Regions from separate parts of the Alteromonas sp. W364 genome, predicted to be linked through region 2. Evidence: predicted binding sites of a transcription regulator. Region 2 holds the regulator's gene; the other holds the start of a gene.
What was found. Region 2 encodes NrdR, which represses ribonucleotide reductase genes. Its sites were predicted from a motif close to AAACACNANATNTNGTGTTT; they were not measured.
Positions count from the first base shown of each region.

Region 1: a site for NrdR is predicted at 2,560-2,579, ahead of nrdA (class 1a ribonucleoside-diphosphate reductase subunit alpha). Genes of this name have one in related genera too.

Region 1 covers NZ_JAVRID010000001.1:385,753-395,359, forward strand. The annotation lists gene nrdA (class 1a ribonucleoside-diphosphate reductase subunit alpha) at 1-2,315, opposite strand, end outside; gene ubiG (bifunctional 2-polyprenyl-6-hydroxyphenol methylase/3-demethylubiquinol 3-O-methyltransferase UbiG) at 2,791-3,501, opposite strand; gene gyrA (DNA topoisomerase (ATP-hydrolyzing) subunit A) at 3,748-6,396, shown strand; gene serC (3-phosphoserine/phosphohydroxythreonine transaminase) at 6,477-7,568, shown strand; gene aroA (3-phosphoshikimate 1-carboxyvinyltransferase) at 7,569-8,852, shown strand; gene cmk ((d)CMP kinase) at 8,974-9,607, shown strand, end outside.
Region 2 covers NZ_JAVRID010000006.1:22,439-32,045, forward strand. The annotation lists gene dxs (1-deoxy-D-xylulose-5-phosphate synthase) at 1-137, shown strand, start outside; gene RM556_RS10755 (phosphatidylglycerophosphatase A) at 159-653, opposite strand; gene thiL (thiamine-phosphate kinase) at 653-1,627, opposite strand; gene nusB (transcription antitermination factor NusB) at 1,631-2,053, opposite strand; gene ribE (6,7-dimethyl-8-ribityllumazine synthase) at 2,054-2,530, opposite strand; gene ribBA (bifunctional 3,4-dihydroxy-2-butanone-4-phosphate synthase/GTP cyclohydrolase II) at 2,600-3,706, opposite strand; gene RM556_RS10780 (riboflavin synthase) at 3,767-4,426, opposite strand; gene ribD (bifunctional diaminohydroxyphosphoribosylaminopyrimidine deaminase/5-amino-6-(5-phosphoribosylamino)uracil reductase RibD) at 4,455-5,627, opposite strand; gene nrdR (transcriptional regulator NrdR) at 5,627-6,076, opposite strand; gene glyA (serine hydroxymethyltransferase) at 6,267-7,523, opposite strand; gene RM556_RS10800 (zinc-dependent peptidase) at 7,674-8,525, opposite strand; gene lpxD (UDP-3-O-(3-hydroxymyristoyl)glucosamine N-acyltransferase) at 8,577-9,596, opposite strand.

The sequences.
Region 1 (9,607 bases), on a different contig from region 2:
TTACATGCGCCGCCGGCACAATCGTCATCTTCTTCAATTACGACTTCTTGCACTGGCTTATCTACCGCCTCGGCAACGTAGGCCTTATCAGTACTGTCGGTAGCACCATCTCGGGTGTTATGGTAATACAAGGTTTTCACACCAAGCTTGTAGGTTGTTAATAGGTCTTTCAACAAGACTTTCATCGGTACCTTGTTTCCTTCGTACTTACTTGGGTCATAACTCGTATTAGCCGATATCGTTTGGTCGATAAATTTCTGCATGATGGCTACTAACTGCAAATATCCATCGTTAGATTTGATATCCCATAACAACTCGTAGTCATTCTTTAGATTTTGATAATCAGGAACAACCTGCTTCAAGACGCCGTCTTTACTAGCTTTTATACTAATATGACCGCGTGGTGGTTCAATACCGTTTGTTGCATTTGAAATCTGAGAAGAGGTTTCAGACGGCATTAGGGCTGAAAGAGTACTATTTCGTAAACCATGTTTTACGATATCTGCACGCAGAGTATCCCAATCGTAATGCAATGGTTCATTGCAGATACCATCCACATCTTTTTTGTAGGTGTCTACTGGCATTAAACCTTGTGAGTAGGTTGTCTCATTAAATTTAGGGCAAGCACCTTTTTCTTTCGCTAATTGCATAGACGCTTTTAGCAAATAATACTGCATTGCCTCAAATGTTCTGTGCACAAGGCCGTTGGCACTGTGGTCGCTATATTTCACACCATTCTTAGCGAGATAATAGGCAAAATTAATAACACCCACACCTAAAGTTCTTCGACCCATTGTTGCATTGTAAGCAGCTGGAACAGGGTAATCTTGGTAATCTAATAGACTGTCTAGCGCTCTTACTGCCAGATCCGATAGCTCTTCAAACTCATCTAAGCTCTTAATTTCACCGAGGTTAAAGGCAGAAAGAGTACAAAGCGCAATTTCACCTTCTTCATCGTTTACGTGCGATAAAGGTTTGGTTGGAAGGGCAATCTCTAAACATAAGTTACTCTGGCGAACAGGCGCAACTTTTGGATCAAATGGGCTGTGAGTATTACAGTGGTCAACGTTTTGCAAATATATACGACCTGTACTTGCACGCTCCTGCATAAACAAACTGAATAGTTCGATCGCTTTGATATGCTTTTTGCGAATGCTGTCATCAGCTTCATAAATAGCATACAAACGTTCAAATTCATCCTGGTCCGCAAAGAAAGCATCATATAAACCAGGCGTATCTGAAGGGCTGAACAAAGTGATGTAGTCATCCTTGATCATGCGGGTATACATTAACTTGTTAAATTGAACACCATAATCGAGGTGTCTAACGCGGTTCTCTTCTACGCCACGGTTATTCTTCAACACCAATAGTGATTCGACTTCCATATGCCACAGTGGATAGAACAAAGTTGCAGCACCACCACGAACACCACCTTGTGAACAACTTTTGACAGCTGTTTGGAAGTATTTGTAGAACGGAATACAACCAGTGTGGAATGCTTCACCGCCACGAATTGGGCTCCCTAAGGCTCTAATTCGACCAGCGTTTACACCGATACCGGCTCGTTGACTCACGTATTTTACGATAGCTGATGCAGTCGCATTGATTGAATCCAAGCTATCGCCTGCTTCGATGAGTACACAAGAGCTGAACTGACGAGTAGGGGTTCTTACACCAGCCATAATTGGCGTAGGTAGTGACAATTTAAAGGTAGATGCCGCATCGTAGAAGCGCTTGATATAATCCAAACGGCTTTCTTTCGGGTATTTCGCAAATAAACACGCAGCTACAAGTACATATAAAAACTGTGCACTTTCATAAATTTCGCCGCTAACGCGGTTTTGAACTAAATACTTTCCTTCAAGCTGCTTCACTGCGGCGTAGCTGAAGTTCATGTCTCGCCAATGATCGATGAAATCGTCCATTTGTTCAAATTCTTCTTTCGTGTAGTCGACCAGCAGATGATCGTCATATTTCTTCGCTGCAACCAATTTAGTGACATGGTCATACAGCGCTGGCGGCTCAAATTGGCCGTAAGCTTTTTTACGAAGATGGAAAATGGCCAGTCGAGCAGCAAGGTACTGATAATCAGGAGCATCAGTTGAAATGAGGTCGGCCGCTGATTTGATCATTGTCTCGTGAATTTCAGCTGACTTAATACCGTTATAAAACTGAATTTGTGCCTTTATTTCTACTTGAGATACTGAAACATCACTTAAGCCTTTTGCTGCCCATGTTACTACTTTGTGGATTTTGTCTAATTCGAGAGGTTCTTGAGTGCCATCTCTTTTTGTTACTAGCAGAGTGTTATTCATTTTTTATCGCTCTATGTGGTCGTCGCCGCTTGCGCTTAGCGTGTTTTAGTTCCCTTAATGCTTAATTCGCCGAATTCTTCTGACCTTAAGGTACTGTCAGGATTTGCTGAACGCTCTTATTGGGCGTCTTTGTGCATATTAAGAATGAGTGCCTAACTTGCCAAATTATGTATGACATTTGAGACTTATTAGATCACAGGTCGTAATTAAGTAAACACAAGATAGTGAGGTTTTGATGCTTATGCAACCCAATATATAGTGATTTTTACGTTTACTGACACTAGTTAATTTTAGGTTGGTATCTACTAACGTTGGGAACAAAACAAAACAAGGCTTATGTGTGTTGCAAGAAAAATTTAAAAATTAATTTTGAGCTAAATTAATTTAATCTAAAAAGCAGTTATTTATTCCTAATTGTTTTAATGAAAACACCTTATATAGTGTTGATTTTTCTATAACTCACTACATCTGGTGTTTACAGCGGTTTTTGACAATGAATGATGTAATTTACATCTACATTCTTCTTGCTGAGGTAATATTGTTGTTTCAATGGATCAAGGTGTAAGCCTGTTATGTCTTTAGATACCAAAGCACTATTTTCTATCCAACTAGTTAGTTCTGCAGGTCGAATGAATTTAGCATGGTCATGCGTCCCTTTGGGAACCAAGTTCAGCACGTACTCAGCGCCAATAATGGCCATTAACCAACTTTTTATATTGCGATTTAAGGTAGAAAAGAAAACATCTCCGCCAGGCTTGACCAGATTGGCACAAGCGTTCACAACTGAAGTAGGGTCAGGGACATGTTCGAGCATTTCTAAGCAGCAAACGACATCAAAATGACCGGGGTCCTGTTCGGCCTTTTGTTCAGCTGAACAATATTCATAGTGCACCTGCAAACCGGATTCCAAACCATGCAGTTTAGCGACTTCAAGCGAGTCTTTTGCTAAGTCTATTCCCGTGACTTCCGCACCCAGTTTCACCATAGCTTCAGATAGGATTCCGCCACCGCACCCTACGTCTATTGCTTTTTTTCCGAACAAGCCACCAGACTTTTCCTCTATAAAGGAAAGTCGAATGGGATTTATATCGTGAAGTGGCTTAAACTCGCCGTTTAAATCCCACCATTTTGACGCTAGTGCTGAAAATTTTTCAATTTCGTTGTTATCGACATTAACTGACGGCATGCCTTCCTCTTCTATTTATGCGATTTAAGGGCGTCTTCACGCGGGATTGCATAATTCATCAAATTTTATGTAATTATTATGACATAAATCTACATATTCAACAGTCTTAATGATAATATCTTGAGGCTGAATAAAGTGGGTTATAAAAATAACAAGTGAGTGCGTCGCAACAGATTAACGTTCATTTAGAGAATGAATAGCATCAGTTAGTGATTCCTCTACAAATAACAAAGGACAGTGCAGTTCATGACTGATAACGCTAAAGAAATCCTACCGATTAATATCGAAGATGAATTAAAAAACTCTTACCTCGATTACGCGATGAGCGTTATCGTTGGCCGAGCATTACCAGATGTAAGAGACGGTTTAAAACCTGTGCATCGCCGCGTTCTATTCGCGATGAACGAATTAAAGAACGATTATAACAAACCCTATAAGAAGTCTGCGCGTGTCGTAGGTGATGTTATAGGTAAATATCACCCTCATGGTGACTCCGCGGTGTACGACACTATCGTCCGTATGGCCCAACCTTTTTCATTGCGTTACATGCTTGTCGACGGTCAAGGAAACTTTGGTTCTGTTGATGGTGACTCAGCCGCGGCAATGCGTTACACCGAAATTAGAATGGCTAAAATCGCACACGAATTGTTGGCTGACCTTGAAAAAGAAACCGTCAATTTCGTTCCAAACTATGACGGCCAAGAACATATTCCCGAAGTTTTGCCAACGAAAGTACCTAATCTATTAGTAAACGGTTCCTCAGGTATTGCTGTTGGTATGGCAACCAACATTCCACCGCACAATTTAACCGAAGTGATTAATGGCTGTATCGAGCTCATCAATAATCCAGAACTCACTTTTGAAGAACTGCTCGATATTATCCCTGGTCCAGATTTCCCAACGGCTGCAATTATCAGTGGTCGTAAAGGCATCATCGACGCCTACAAGACAGGACGAGGAAAAATTTATCTTCGTGCACGAGCGGAAATTGAACAAGAAGACAATGGTAAAGAGACCATTATTGTTCATGAGATTCCGTATCAGGTAAACAAGGCTCGATTGATTGAAAAAATCGCAGAGCTAGTGAAAGAAAAACGTGTCGAAGGTATCTCAGCCTTACGGGATGAATCAGATAAAGACGGCATGCGCATCGTTATTGAAGTCAAACGTAATGAATCTGCGGAAGTCCTATTGAACCACTTATATGCCAACACGCAGTTGCAAACGGTGTTTGGTATCAACATGGTTGCCCTTGATAATACGCAGCCACGTGTATTTAATCTGAAAGATATTTTACAAAAGTTCATACTACACCGCCGTGAAGTCGTGACCCGTCGTACCGTTTTCGAATTGAAGAAGGCGCGTGACCGGGCACACATCCTTGAAGGTTTAGCAATTGCACTGGCAAATATCGACCCCATTATTGAGTTAATCAAGAAGTCGCAGAGCCCGTCTGACGCGAAAAAATCACTTATCGCTCAGGGGTGGGGCTTAGGTGATGTGGCTGAGATGCTAGCGAGAGCGGGCAACGATGCAGCTCGCCCAGATTGGTTAGCGCCAGAGTTTGGTATTCGAGATGGTCAATATTTCCTAACGGAAGAGCAGGCTCAGGCCATTCTTGACTTAAGACTGAATAAATTGACAGGTCTTGAGCATGATAAAATTCTTGAAGAATACAAAGCCTTGCTTGATATCATTGCAGAACTATTGCATATCCTTGCTAGTTCAGAGCGTTTGATGGAAGTTATTCGTGAAGAGCTTGAGGCTGTAAGAGAAGAGTTTGGTGACGAACGTCGTACCGAAATTACCGCAGCGAGTCATGACATCGATATTGAAGACTTAATAGAAAGAGAAGATGTTGTTGTTACATTGTCACGCGAAGGTTATGTCAAATATCAGAAGCTGTCTGATTATGAGGCGCAACGCCGTGGTGGTAAAGGTAAGTCGGCTACGAAGATGAAAGATGAAGATTTCATTGAGAAATTATTAGTCGCAAACACACATGACCATATCTTGTGCTTCTCAACGCGTGGACGTTTGTATTGGCTGAAAGTTTATCAATTGCCGCTTGCAAGTCGTAACGCAAGAGGAAGACCTATCGTTAATATTCTACCTCTTGAAGAGGGCGAACGTATTACAGCTATATTGCCTATCCAAGAATTTGAAGCGGGCAAATACGTTTTCATGGCAACAACCAATGGTACAGTGAAGAAAACCGAGTTAACTCAATATTCACGTCCGCGTGCTAACGGTATCATTGCGGTGAACCTGAATGACGGAAATGAGCTAATTGGCGTCGACTTAACTGATGGCAGCAGTGAAATCATGCTGTTCTCTGATGCGGGTAAAGTAGTCAGGTTCTCAGAAGACCAAGTTCGCCCTATGGGCCGAACTGCAACAGGTGTTCGCGGTATTCGTTTGATGGATAATGAGAAAGTCGTTTCACTCATCGTTCCTCAAGGGGAGGGTGACATCCTAACCGCCACTGAAAATGGTTTTGGTAAACGCACACCCATCGGTGAATATCCTGCTAAGAGCCGAGCGACTAAAGGGGTTGTTTCTATTAAAGTCTCTGAACGCAATGGTTTAGTTGTTGGCGCTATTCAAGTAGACGAAAGCAAAGAAATCATGTTGATCAGCGACCAAGGCACTCTAGTAAGAACGCGAGCGTCTGAAGTGTCTACAGTAGGCCGGAATACGCAAGGTGTACGTCTGATTAGAACTGCTGAGGATGAAACAGTGGTTGGCTTGCAACGTATCGACGAAATCGAAGATGAAGGTGTAGAGCTAGATGAAGATGGTAATCCCATTGTAGTCGAAACTGCAGATGCTGCTGAAGATGCAACCAATGCTGAAGGCACTGCAACACCGGATGACGCGCCTGACGCTGAATAGTGAATTGTTCGATAGCCGAATAATTTGAATTAGATAAGCGGCATGGTGCCGCTTATTTTTTTTGTGGAAAGTGAAAGTAGATGCAAAATATATTTAATTTTAGTGCCGGACCAGCGATGCTGCCAAAAGAAGTTATGCAGCAAGCGCAAGATGAAATGCTAAATTGGAGAGGATTAGGCACCTCAGTAATGGAGGTAAGCCACCGAGGCAAACCCTTTATAGAGGTAGCAGAAAAAGCAGAAGCCGATTTGCGAGAGCTTTTATCTATTCCATGTAATTACACTGTGTTGTTTATGCAAGGTGGTGGCCGAGGTCAGTTTTCAGCTGTACCGATGAATATTTCAAAACAAGGTGGTGTGAGCCAACATTTGTTAACTGGTCAATGGTCAGTCTCAGCTGAGGCTGAGGCGAGAAAATATACCAAAACTGAAATACTCGCTGAGTCGGCATTAGTCGATGGCAAAATCGTTGTGCCGGATCAAACGCTATGGTCCATATCTGATCAGGCTGATTATTTTCACTATTGTACCAACGAGACGGTTGATGGTGTGGAAATTGACTGGGTACCTAAATCGGGCAACGATGCCGTACCCATTGTGGCAGATATGTCTTCCAATATTTTATCTAAACCTCTTAACATTGAAGAATACGGCGTCATATATGCCGGAGCTCAAAAAAATATTGGTCCGTCGGGTTTAGCGTTGGTCATTGTACGAAACGATTTGATTGGCATCGAAAGAGAACAAACTCCTTCTATTTTCAATTACCAACTGCAGGCAAAAAGTGGTTCGATGTACAACACGCCTCCAACCTTTTCATGGTATTTAGCTGGGCTCGTATTCGAGTGGCTGAAAACCAAAGGGGGGTTAGCGAAGATGGCACAGAGGAACCAAGAGAAAAGTGAGCTTTTGTACCAGCAAATAGACAGCACTGGTTTTTATAAAAATAACGTCCATGAGAGCTTCCGTTCAAAAATGAATGTGACCTTTCAATTGCAAGACAGTAGCTTAGATGCGATGTTTTTGGAGCAAGCGGAGTCACATGGTTTAGTTGCGTTAAAAGGGCATCGAGCTGTAGGCGGTATGCGAGCAAGTATTTATAACGCTATGCCACTTGAGGGTGTTCAAGCATTAGCGGGTTTTATGAAAGAATTTGAAAGGAAACATGGATAAATGGAAAGTTTAACTTTAGAACCAATCAATGCAGTTGCAGGTGAAGTCAACGTACCAGGTTCAAAAAGTCTATCTAATCGTGCACTATTGCTAGCGGCAGTATCGACGGGTACAACGACACTCACTAACTTATTGGACAGTGACGATATACGACACATGCTTAATGCTCTATCTGCTCTTGGCGTGCAGTTTGATCTTAGTCCAGACAAAACGAAATGTACCGTGCAAGGCATGGGTGGTCGATTCTCGTGTGAAAAAGAGCTCTCTTTGTTCTTAGGGAACGCAGGCACAGCTATGAGGCCTCTTTGTGCGGCTTTAGCATTTTCAGATGTGAATGTTGAATTGACCGGTGAGCCGCGCATGGAAGAACGCCCTATTGGTGATTTAGTTGACCCACTAATCGCATCAGGCGCCCATATTACGTACTTAAAAGAAACTGGTTTTCCACCCTTAAAAATCCAAGGTCAAGCAATAGATGCTTCCCGTTTGGAGGTGGATGGTACAGTCTCCTCACAGTTTTTGACTGCATTACTTATGGCAGCTCCATTGCTCACCAATGATTTGGAAATAGTGATTAAAGGGGAATTAGTGTCGAAACCCTATATCGACATAACACTAAAAACGATGCAGGCGTTTGGTGTCAGTGTCGACAATAATGAATATAAGTCTTTCCACATTTCAGCAGACGCACAATATCAATCACCGGGTGAATTTTTAGTCGAGGGTGACGCTTCATCTGCTTCTTACTTTTTGGCGGCAGCGGCAATTAAAGGTGGCACGGTAAAAGTGACCGGAGTAGGAAAAGCTTCTATTCAGGGCGATGTTGCGTTTGCTGATGTACTTGAAAAGATGGGCGCGATAGTAGAGTGGGGCGATGATTTTATTCAAGTGACAGGTGCACCACTAAATGCTGTTGATATGGACATGAATCATATTCCTGATGCCGCCATGACTATTGCTACAACGGCGCTGTTTGCAAAAGGCACAACACGCATATCAAATGTGTATAACTGGCGAGTAAAGGAAACAGATAGATTGCACGCAATGGCAACTGAATTGAAAAAGGTGGGTGCTAGCGTCGTAGAAGGCCATGACTTTATCGAAGTCACTCCTCCTACAACTGGATTACAGCATGCTAGTATTGATACCTATAATGACCATCGCATGGCAATGTGTTTTAGCCTCTTGGCCCTAGGTGATGCTGGAATTACCATCAATGATCCAAAGTGTACGGCGAAAACCTTCCCGACTTACTTCCAGACGTTTAGCACCATCTCGAGATAACACGTACGTTTAAGTGAACTTTTTATGATATCGCTCAGTGCAATTACTATAAGGCATTGCACTGAGCTTCTATGCGCGTATAATTGCCGCGTTTTTTCGGCCATGCAGATACGGAGCAATTATGGATAAAGTCCCAGTAGTTACAGTCGATGGGCCAAGTGGCGCGGGCAAAGGAACGCTCAGTACCCTTATTGCCGAACATTATCATTGGCGATTCTTAGATAGCGGTGCTATCTATCGAGTGCTTGCAGTTGCAGCCACTCACCATGGTATTAGCCCGGACGATGAGCTTGGTATCGTGCCACTCGCGTCAAGCTTAGATGTGACTTTTGAAACGATTAACGGCCATACCAGAGTGATTCTGGAAGGCGAGGATGTGTCAGACGATATACGCACCGAGGACGTTGGTGCATTGGCATCAAAAGTCGCCGCATTACCAACCGTTAGAGAGGCCTTATTGCGTCGTCAACGAGCATTTGCTGAGGAGCCAGGTTTAGTTGCAGATGGTCGCGATATGGGCACGGTTGTTTTCCCAAATGCCGATGTGAAAATATTCCTAACAGCTAGCGCCGAAGCCAGAGCGCAAAGACGCTACGATCAGTTGAAAGACAAGGGCTTTGATGTTACACTTCCGCGCCTTTTATCTGACATAGAGGCTCGTGACAAGCGAGATTCGGGCAGATCTGTTGCTCCTTTGGTGGCAGCGAGTGATGCTTTAGTACTTGATTCTACTTCAATGAGTATTAAGCAAGTGC
Region 2 (9,607 bases):
ACAAGCTCACACCAAACTTACTACAATTAGGTTTACCCGATGAGTTTGTTATGCAAGGCACTCAGCAAGAGATGTACAAAGAACTGAAAATTGATTCCGATGGTATCGTTGCGCAGGTAAAAGACTTTCTAGCCTAGACTTTAGGTACTAAAAGGAAGCTAAACTAATGGGACTGGTGTGAAATAAACAATGGCATGCAAGCATAAACATGCCATAGCCCCTGCGACGATATCATCAATCATAATACCAAACCCACCATGTACTTTTTTATCAAACACACGAATGGGCCACGGCTTTAAGATATCAAAAAAGCGAAATAGTACGAAACCCAAGACTAGAGTAATCGGTGAGATTGGCACCGCAATAAAACACACCATCATTCCGGCGATCTCATCCCAAACAATAGAGCCATGATCATGCATACGCATATCTCTCGCCGTTTTACCGCATAGGTAAATACCGACTAAAAAGCTAACTATCGTGATGCCAATAAAGGCATACAAATTAACGTAAGCCATAGCGATAAGAAGAGGAATGGCTGCCAATGACCCGAAAGTACCAGGCATTAAAGGAATTAAACCTGTACCGAAGCCTAGGGCCAAAAAGTGCACTGGATTTTTCATACTCACTCTTGCGCGAAGTACTTTATCCATTAGGAGAAGTGCTCAAAACCTTTTGCCGAGGCAGAAAACTTAAAAGGCTTTTCATCAATTCTAAGATCAACTTTACCTACTGCTCCGGTCACTTGACCTATGCAGGTCACGGGTATGTCATAGCTTGATAGGGCTGTTTCTATATTCACTCTTTGTTCTTCCGGTACAGTGAATAAGAGTTCGTAATCATCACCAGCGGTGGCTGCGTAAGTGATTGCGTCAAGCAGATTATCAACATTTTCACCCAAGGCTTCTGAAATAGGTAGTTTATCAAGATGAATAAGAACACCTACTTGAGAGGCCGCTGTAATATGTTGTATGTCTTGTACAAGCCCATCTGACAAATCTATGCATGAGCTTGCAATACGACGCATCGTAGTGCCAGCTAGGACTCTTGGTGTAGGATACCAATGACGGTTCTTTAGGTAAGACGCTTGTTCAAGGTTTTCCACTTGGCGCAAACCTTTCAATATATCAAGACCGACGCCTGCATCACCTAAGCATCCCGTAACCATTATCCAATCACCCGCCTGCGCGCCAGCACGAGTGATTTGATTGTCCTCTGGTATAAAACCTTGGGCTGTTAGGGTAATACTCAAAGGGCCTTGGACAGTATCACCACCAATTAGTTGAAAAGAAAAATATTCACTCAAACTGTGCAGCTTCTCTGAGAAAGCCTTTATCCATGCTGGATCAATTTGTGGTAGTGATAAAGACAAACTCACCCATGCAGGCTCTGCGCCCATCGCTGATAAATCGCTTAAATTTACCGCGACGAGTTTATGAGCAATGGCTTCTGGTTGAGTACCAGCAAGAAAATGTACACCTTCAACCATGGTATCCGTTGTGGTCACTAAACACTGTCCACTTGGTACTCTGGTGACAGCAGCATCATCGCCGATACCGATCAAGACATCTTTACGCTGAAAACCACCTTTCGAAAAGTGATTTGATATTAAGTCAAATTCTTTCAAAATTTAGCTTCTTTCGCCTTTTCTTAATGTCTTCACTGCTTTATCTAAAACACCATTGATGAATTTGTGACTTTCTTCTGCACCAAACGTTTTGGCTAGTTCGATAGATTCATTGATCACCACTTTGAATGGTGTGTCGAAACGCTCTAACAACTCTAGCGTGGATAATCGCAAAATGGCTTTCTCAACTGGGTCTAACTCTTCTGGCAAACGACCAAGATAAGGCTTAATGGCTGTATCAAGTTCTTCAGTCCGCTGAGCAACACCGCGAAGTAGCGCTTGAAAATAGTCCATATCGACTTTGCTCATGTCGTTTGTAGTGGCAATACCTAATTCGATTTGCTCAATTGGATTGCCACTCATTTGCCAACCGTACAGGCCTTGTACAGCGAGTTCTCTAGCCTTGCGGCGAGCTGCAGGTTTCACTTATTTTGCCTCTTCGATAGCACTAATAACGTTAACCATTTCTAGCGCGCTTAAAGCAGCTTCAGAACCTTTATTTCCGGCTTTGGTACCCGAGCGTTCAATAGCTTGTTCGATGCTGTCGGTGGTAATGACACCAAACGCTACTGGAATACCAGCATCAAGCGATACTTGAGCAAGGCCTTTATTACATTCACCAGCAACGAAATCGAAATGAGGCGTCCCACCGCGTATAACCGCACCTAAAGCGATAATACCGTCGTATTGTTTCTTTTCTGCGAGCTTTTTAGCAACAATAGGTAATTCGTAAGCACCAGGTACACGAACAACAGTGATGTCATCTGTATTCACTTCGCCATGACGGTCTAAAGTGTCAAGTGCACCATCTAATAAGCTCTCTACTACAAAGCTATTAAAACGCGCAACGACAATTGCAAATTTCTTACCTGTCGCTCGGATGTTACCTTCAATTTCTATCATTTTTGCTCTCCAAAAAAATCGGCGCGAAGTATATCATAAGTCGCTCGGAAAATATTCGTTTAAAAAGGGTTATTTTTCATCATACACATATTCAACGACCTCTAGGCCAAAGCCCGATAGTGCCGAATATTTAATTGGTTTACTTAACAAGCGCATTTTCTTTATCCCTAAGCTGGCTAAGATTTGACTCCCAACACCAACGGTACGAGAAGAACCTTGCCAAGCTTTGCCTTGCGCTACCTCATCATTGTCTTCGGCTTGAAACTGTTTAACTTGCGATACAATATCTTCTTTCTTACCTAGCAATACCAAAACCCCGCCTTCATCATTAATTCGCTGCATTGAGGCTGATAGGGGCATAGAGCGATTAACCGCTCTGGTAGAACTTAAAAGATCGCTGAGTGTGTTGTGTAAATGCACTCTTACCAGTGTTGGTTCATCTTCTTTGATGTCACCTTTTTTCAAGGCAAAATGAATTTGCTCATCGATAACATCTTTAAAGGTAATCAGCTCAAAATCGCCATAGGCAGTTGGAAGCTGGCAAGTGGCCACCTTTTCTATGGTCGTTTCGTTTAAGTTTCGATATTCAATCAAATCGGCAATCGTACCAATTTTCAAATCATGCTTTTTAGCAAACACCTCTAACTCTGGTCTGCGCGCCATCGTGCCATCTTCATTCAAAATTTCGACAATGACAGATGCGGGTTCGCAGCCCGCTAACCTGGCCAAGTCGACACCGGCTTCAGTATGACCAGCACGATTTAAGACGCCACCTTCTTTAGCAATCAAAGGAAAGATGTGACCGGGTTGCACAATATCTTTTGCTTCAGCTGTTTTACTCACTGCAGCCAGCACAGTGCGCGCTCTATCTGCGGCAGATATTCCGGTTGTAACACCCTCTGCAGCTTCGATTGACACTGTAAAGTTAGTTGAGAATTGAGCATTGTTATTGTCTACCATCAAGGGCAACTTGAGCAATTTGCAGCGCTCAGCTGTCATGGGTAAACAAACTAGGCCTCTGGCGTGCGTGACCATGAAGTTAATTGCTTCAGGAGTAACATGTTCACCAGCCATGATGAGATCGCCCTCGTTTTCGCGATCTTCGTCATCCATCAAGATAACCATTTTACCTTGTTTGATATCTTCAATTATCTCTTGGGTTGTGTTTAAAGCCATCTTTGCTCTCTTCGTGTTTGTGTTGTGTGTTTTGGTACGTTATTTTTTGTGTTTATGGCGCTACTTTAAGTAACCATGTTCGGCTAAAAATGACATGCTGATATCAGACTTTTCAGCATCCGCCGCTTTATCGCCTAGCATTAAACGTTCTAAGTAGCGTGCCACGACGTCTACTTCTAGGTTTACTTTGGTTCCCTTTTTGTACTCACCTATAATTGTTTCTTGCAGAGTGTGTGGGATTAACCAGAGCATAAATGCGGCTCCCTTGACTTCATTTACAGTCAGGCTAACACCGTCTACCGTAATGGAGCCTTTGTGGGCGATATATTTTGCAAGCTCATCTGGCGCTTTCACCCATACTTCTACGTATCTCTGGTGATCATTAACTTCGATGACTTCTCCCACCCCGTCAACGTGACCACTAACAATATGCCCACCAAAGCGCGTATCTGCTCGCATGGCTTTTTCTAAATTCACCTTACTCCCATTCGAGTAGTTAGCAAATCCAGTATATTTTATTGTCTCAGCCGACACATCAACACTGTAATAATGTTCACCAAAGTCGACGACCGTCAGGCAGACCCCATTTGTCGCAATACTATCACCTAATGCGACATCGCTCATATCGAGCTTGCCCGTCTCAACGGTCAAGCGTATGTCATCTCCATGATTAACCAGAGACTTAATCGTGCCTAAGGCCTCTATAATGCCGGTAAACATATTTCTAATCCTTATCTTCTATTGCTTGCTAGCTTTTAACTCTAAATCGCCGCTTTAGATCGTTTCCAAGCTGAGTTATTTCTAATGACTCTAGAGCGATCGCATCATCGAGCTCGGTTAGACTGTGAATATTAATTGTACCCTTCGCTTTATTTCCCAATAACATGGGTGCTTGATACAAGACAAATTCATTCACTAAACCCTGTTCAAATAGCGCGCCGCACAAGCTGGACCCGGCTTCCGTCCAAATACGATTAATTTGCAAAGCAGCCAGGTTATTCATAACTTCTTTTAAATCTACAAAATCGCCTTTCTTATTGAGCTGTATTTGCTGACAATTGGCTTCTTTAAGTTGTGGGTTATGTTCAGTATTAAATACTAAGACCTCTTGGCCATCATTAAACAGATTGTAGCGACTATTTAAACGATTCTTACCATCGATTATCACTCGCAAAGGCTGCTTTTGTCTTTTTGAAAAGCGCGTTTTTGTGGTTTCTTGTAATTCAGCTTCGCGCACGTTCAATTGAGGATCATCCGCAATGATTGTATCCGCACCACTCAAAATAGCACAAGCACTGGCTCTTTCCTGCTGCACATCTAAGCGTGATTCTGAACTAGTGATCCACTTGCTTTTACCATTCTCTAGGGCAGTTCTGCCGTCCAAACTACACGCAAGCTTTACGCAAACCCAAGGTAGATGATGTTGCATACGATAATTGAAGGCGACATTCATATCTGTTGCTAAGGTGTCCATTAAACCGGTTTCAACAATAATGCCAGCCTCGCGTAACATCGCGACGCCTCGATTTTTCACTAAGGGGTTAGTGTCGATACTGGCGATGACAACACGCCCAACTTTTGCTTCAATCAATGCATTTGCACAAGGTGGTGTGCGGCCAGTGTGGCTGCAAGGTTCAAGTGTAACGTAGACAGTAGAACCATCGGTTGGAGGCGGCTCTGATGACTGCTGCGCTGAACTGGCAGCTCCTTGATGCGGTGTAAAGCCAGCATCAATAAGGGCATTGACTTCAGCGTGTCCCTGACCTGCTTTTTGATGATAGCCCTTGCCCAACAGAACGCCATCGGCACTCACTATCACGCATCCCACCATAGGATTAGGTGTTGTTGAGAACCTTCCTTTGCGCGCCAATTGAATTGCTAGCGCCATCCATTTTGCGTCACTTGCAGAAAACTGGGGCATTAGTCACCTAATTTTGCGATTTCTTCACCAAATTCACGTATGTCTTCAAAGGAGCGATAAACCGACGCAAATCTTACATAGGCGACTTTATCAAGCTCTTTGAGAGCATCCATAATTAGGCTTCCAACCAACTCACTATTAATTTCTCGTTCGCCCGTAGCTCGTAAAGCGGATTTTATCCTCACAATACAGTTCTCAACTTGTTCAGTGCTTACTGGCCTTTTTTCTAAGGCTCGTTGTAAGCCAGCGCGCAGTTTATCCTCATTAAATGGCTCTCTTGAACCATCTCTTTTGACCACTCGCGGCATTACTAGCTCAGCAATTTCGAAGGTCGTATAGCGCTCATGACACTCAAGGCACTGACGACGTCTACGCACCTGAGCTCCGTCTGCAACTAAACGCGAATCGATAACTTTGGTTTCCTGTGCGGAACAAAATGGACAAAACATGTAGATAAACTCCCTGCTAACCGCATAAATTAGCGGTGCAACCAAATATCTGCTTAGAGAGAACAGCTTGTGTTTCTCTAAGACTTAAAAACAGAAAAACCGGACTAGTCCGGTTTTTCAATTAGCTAGCTTGTGCGCATTATAGCAATAAAAACAATACTGTGCCGCACAAAGACCCGAGTGTTTTTACTTAGGCATAAACAGGGAAGCGTTCACATAATTCAACGACTTCTGCTTTCACTTTAGTAATGACCGAATCATCACCCATATTATCTAAAACATCACATATCCAGCTTGCGACTTGTCCAGCTTCGGCTTCCATAAAACCTCTGCGTGTAATAGCAGGAGTCCCGATTCGCAAACCGCTGGTAACGAATGGTGAACGCGGATCATTTGGCACTGAATTCTTATTCACAGTAATATTTGCATTGCCCAAAGCAGCATCTGCGTCTTTACCTGTGATGTCTTTATCAATAAGGTCTAACAAGAATAAATGGTTGTCAGTGCCATTCGACACAATGTTATATCCACGTTCTTGCATAACCGCAACCATTGCTTTTGCATTTTTAAGCACTTGTTGTTGATAAGACTTGAACTCTGGCTCAAGCGCTTCTTTAAAGGCAACCGCTTTAGCAGCGATCACGTGACACAAAGGCCCGCCTTGGTTACCTGGGAATACAGAGCTGTTGAACTTTTTGTACAAGGCTTCATCACCACAAGCAGACAAGATGAGACCACCGCGAGGACCCGCTAAGGTTTTATGCGTCGTTGTTGTAACTACATGTGCGTGTGGAAGTGGGCTTGGGTAAACACCTGCTGCGACTAAACCAGCAACGTGAGCCATATCAACCAATAGGTAAGCACCCACTTTATCCGCTATCTCGCGGAAGCGAGCCCAATCGACGATACCAGAGTAAGCTGAAAAACCACCAATGATAAGTTTAGGCTTGTGTTCGATAGCCAAAGCTTCAACCTGATCATAATCGATAATACCTGTTTCTGGGTGCAAACCGTACTGAACCGCATTGTACGTTTTACCCGAAAAGTTAACATGAGAACCATGGGTCAAGTGACCACCGTCTGAAAGGCTCATACCCAAAACAGTATCATTTGCTTCGATGAGTGCCATGAATACTGCAGTGTTCGCTTGTGAACCCGAATGAGGCTGAACGTTTGCGTAATCACAATCAAACAATTGCTTCGCTCTTTCAATCGCCAAATCTTCAGCAATATCGACAAACTCACAACCACCGTAATAACGCTTACCAGGGTAACCTTCAGCATATTTGTTCGTTAGTTGAGAACCTTGAGCTTCCATAACACGTGGGCTGCAATAGTTTTCTGATGCAATTAACTCAATGTGATGTTCTTGACGTTGATTTTCTTTTTCGATTGCGGCTGCTAATTCTGGGTCGAATTCGCCTATGTTCATGTTACTAGATAGCATGCGGTTCTCCTGCTGAGCCTTAACTGCGGGTACTTTTTTCAAGGTCGATATTTTAAGCATTTTGACGCACTTGTATAGCGCTTTATTGGAATTAAATATACTTAAACGTAAAGCGCAGTCGTAGTGGGTTTTACGACTCAGTTTCTTTGACTAACTTGTGGGTAGGCAACAGCGCTTATACTTCTTCGCGCTGCCGCAGGGGCAAGGCGCATTTCGTTTTGGCTGCAAGTCTTGTTCAATTTGCAAAATATCCTGCTGATAGAATTTTTCTAGCTTTTCAAATAAGTGAGGGTGTTTTTTCTTGAGCATTTTAGGTCGCTCAAAAAAGTATTCAGAGGCAACGGCAAAAAACTCAGCTCTATTGGTCGCTCCATAATCACGAATATTACTCTTTCGTGCGTGAATAGCTTCAATTTTCTCACCGACTAATTCAAACCAAGGGATCGAAAATGAATGCGCTTTTAAACGCTCAGGATAGCCATCACATTCACCGTCCATCATATCGATAAGATGAACAAACTCATGGATACCCACATTTTGTTTGTCTTGGGTATTTTCAAAACCAAGATACAGAGCAGGACGGCTGAGGACGAGTTTATTGGCCATTCGACCAGTCCCAACCATACCGGTAATAAGAGAGTCAGGCCGACCAAATTCTATATTTTCATTAAATGCGGCAGGCAACAGATACACTGTTTTCAAGTTAAAATAATGCCACTGCTTAAATCCCCAAACGGGAATGATTGCGCTCGCTGCTACCAACAGACGATCATTATCGCTAACCACAAGTTGTCCCCCTTCAATCGCTGTTGTGCTAAGAAAAAGAAGCACACGCTGATTGAACAACAGTCTATCCTCAGCATGAAGGACGCGATAAAAGGCCACTTTTGCAAGCAAAAACTCAGTCCATTCTGGCTGCCAAGCTGTCGGGGGACTACTTTCTGCTATCTCTTTTCGAGAAGAAGAAAATAATGTAAGCAGTGATTTTATCCAAGCAAGCATGTCCATTCCCTTTGCGAACCAATATTGAAACGCCTGTCACCTAAGCTTGTTCTACTTTTGTAGATTTTCCAAGGTTTTCACTCGATCAACGAGTTTGTCGATCTGTCTCAATCTGACCGTGTTGCGTTGCCAATCTCGATTGCTTTGTACTGGCATACCGGAAGAATACACACCTGGCTCCGTAATCGACTTTGTCACCATACTAAAGCCAGTAATTTGTACTTTATCGCAGATATCGATGTGCCCATTAATTACGCAAGTGCCTGCCACCACGACATATTTACCAATATTGGCGCTACCAGCAATGCCGGTGCCGCCGCAAATACATGAGTGATCTCCAATAGTCACGTTGTGCGCTATTTGGACTAAATTATCAATAATCACGTCTCTACCAATAATGGTATTGTCGAGTGCGCCTCTGTCAATACAAGTATTGGCACCTATCTCACAATCATCACCGATCACTACCGTTCCAGTTTGTGGGATCTTTACCCAAGTGCCTTTGTCATTGGCATAGCCAAATCCATCTGATCCAATGACTGTGCCGCTATGAATGGATACTCGGTTGCCAATGTCAACTCTATGGTAAAGGGTCACATTTGCTCGCAAGTGCAAATCATCACCAATCTGTGCTTCTTCACCAATGTATGAGTTCGCTCCGATTCGCGCATTGTCGCCAATGCGAACATTTTTATCGATGACAACGCCCGCTGCGATACTTGCGTTACTCCCAATAGTCGCGGTTTCATGAACGCTAGCTAGAGGTGAAATGCCAGCAGCTTGAACTGGCGTTGAATCTAGCAATTGCGCCGCTTTGGCAAAAGCAACATAAGGATCACTGTGAATAATTTTATCTACTTGGCAATGCTCGGCATCATCAGCTTTCAGAATAACAGCGCTGGCTTTAGTCTCAGACAAAACGGTTTTATATTTGCTGTTTGATAGAAAAGATAGTTGGCCTGAACTAGCGCCTTCTAATGTGCCCATGCTATGAATTGTCGTGTTAGGATCGCCCTGTAATTCGCCACCAATTTGGTCTACAAGTGCTTGTAAAGTGAAAGACTTTGGCATAGTTGTCCTTT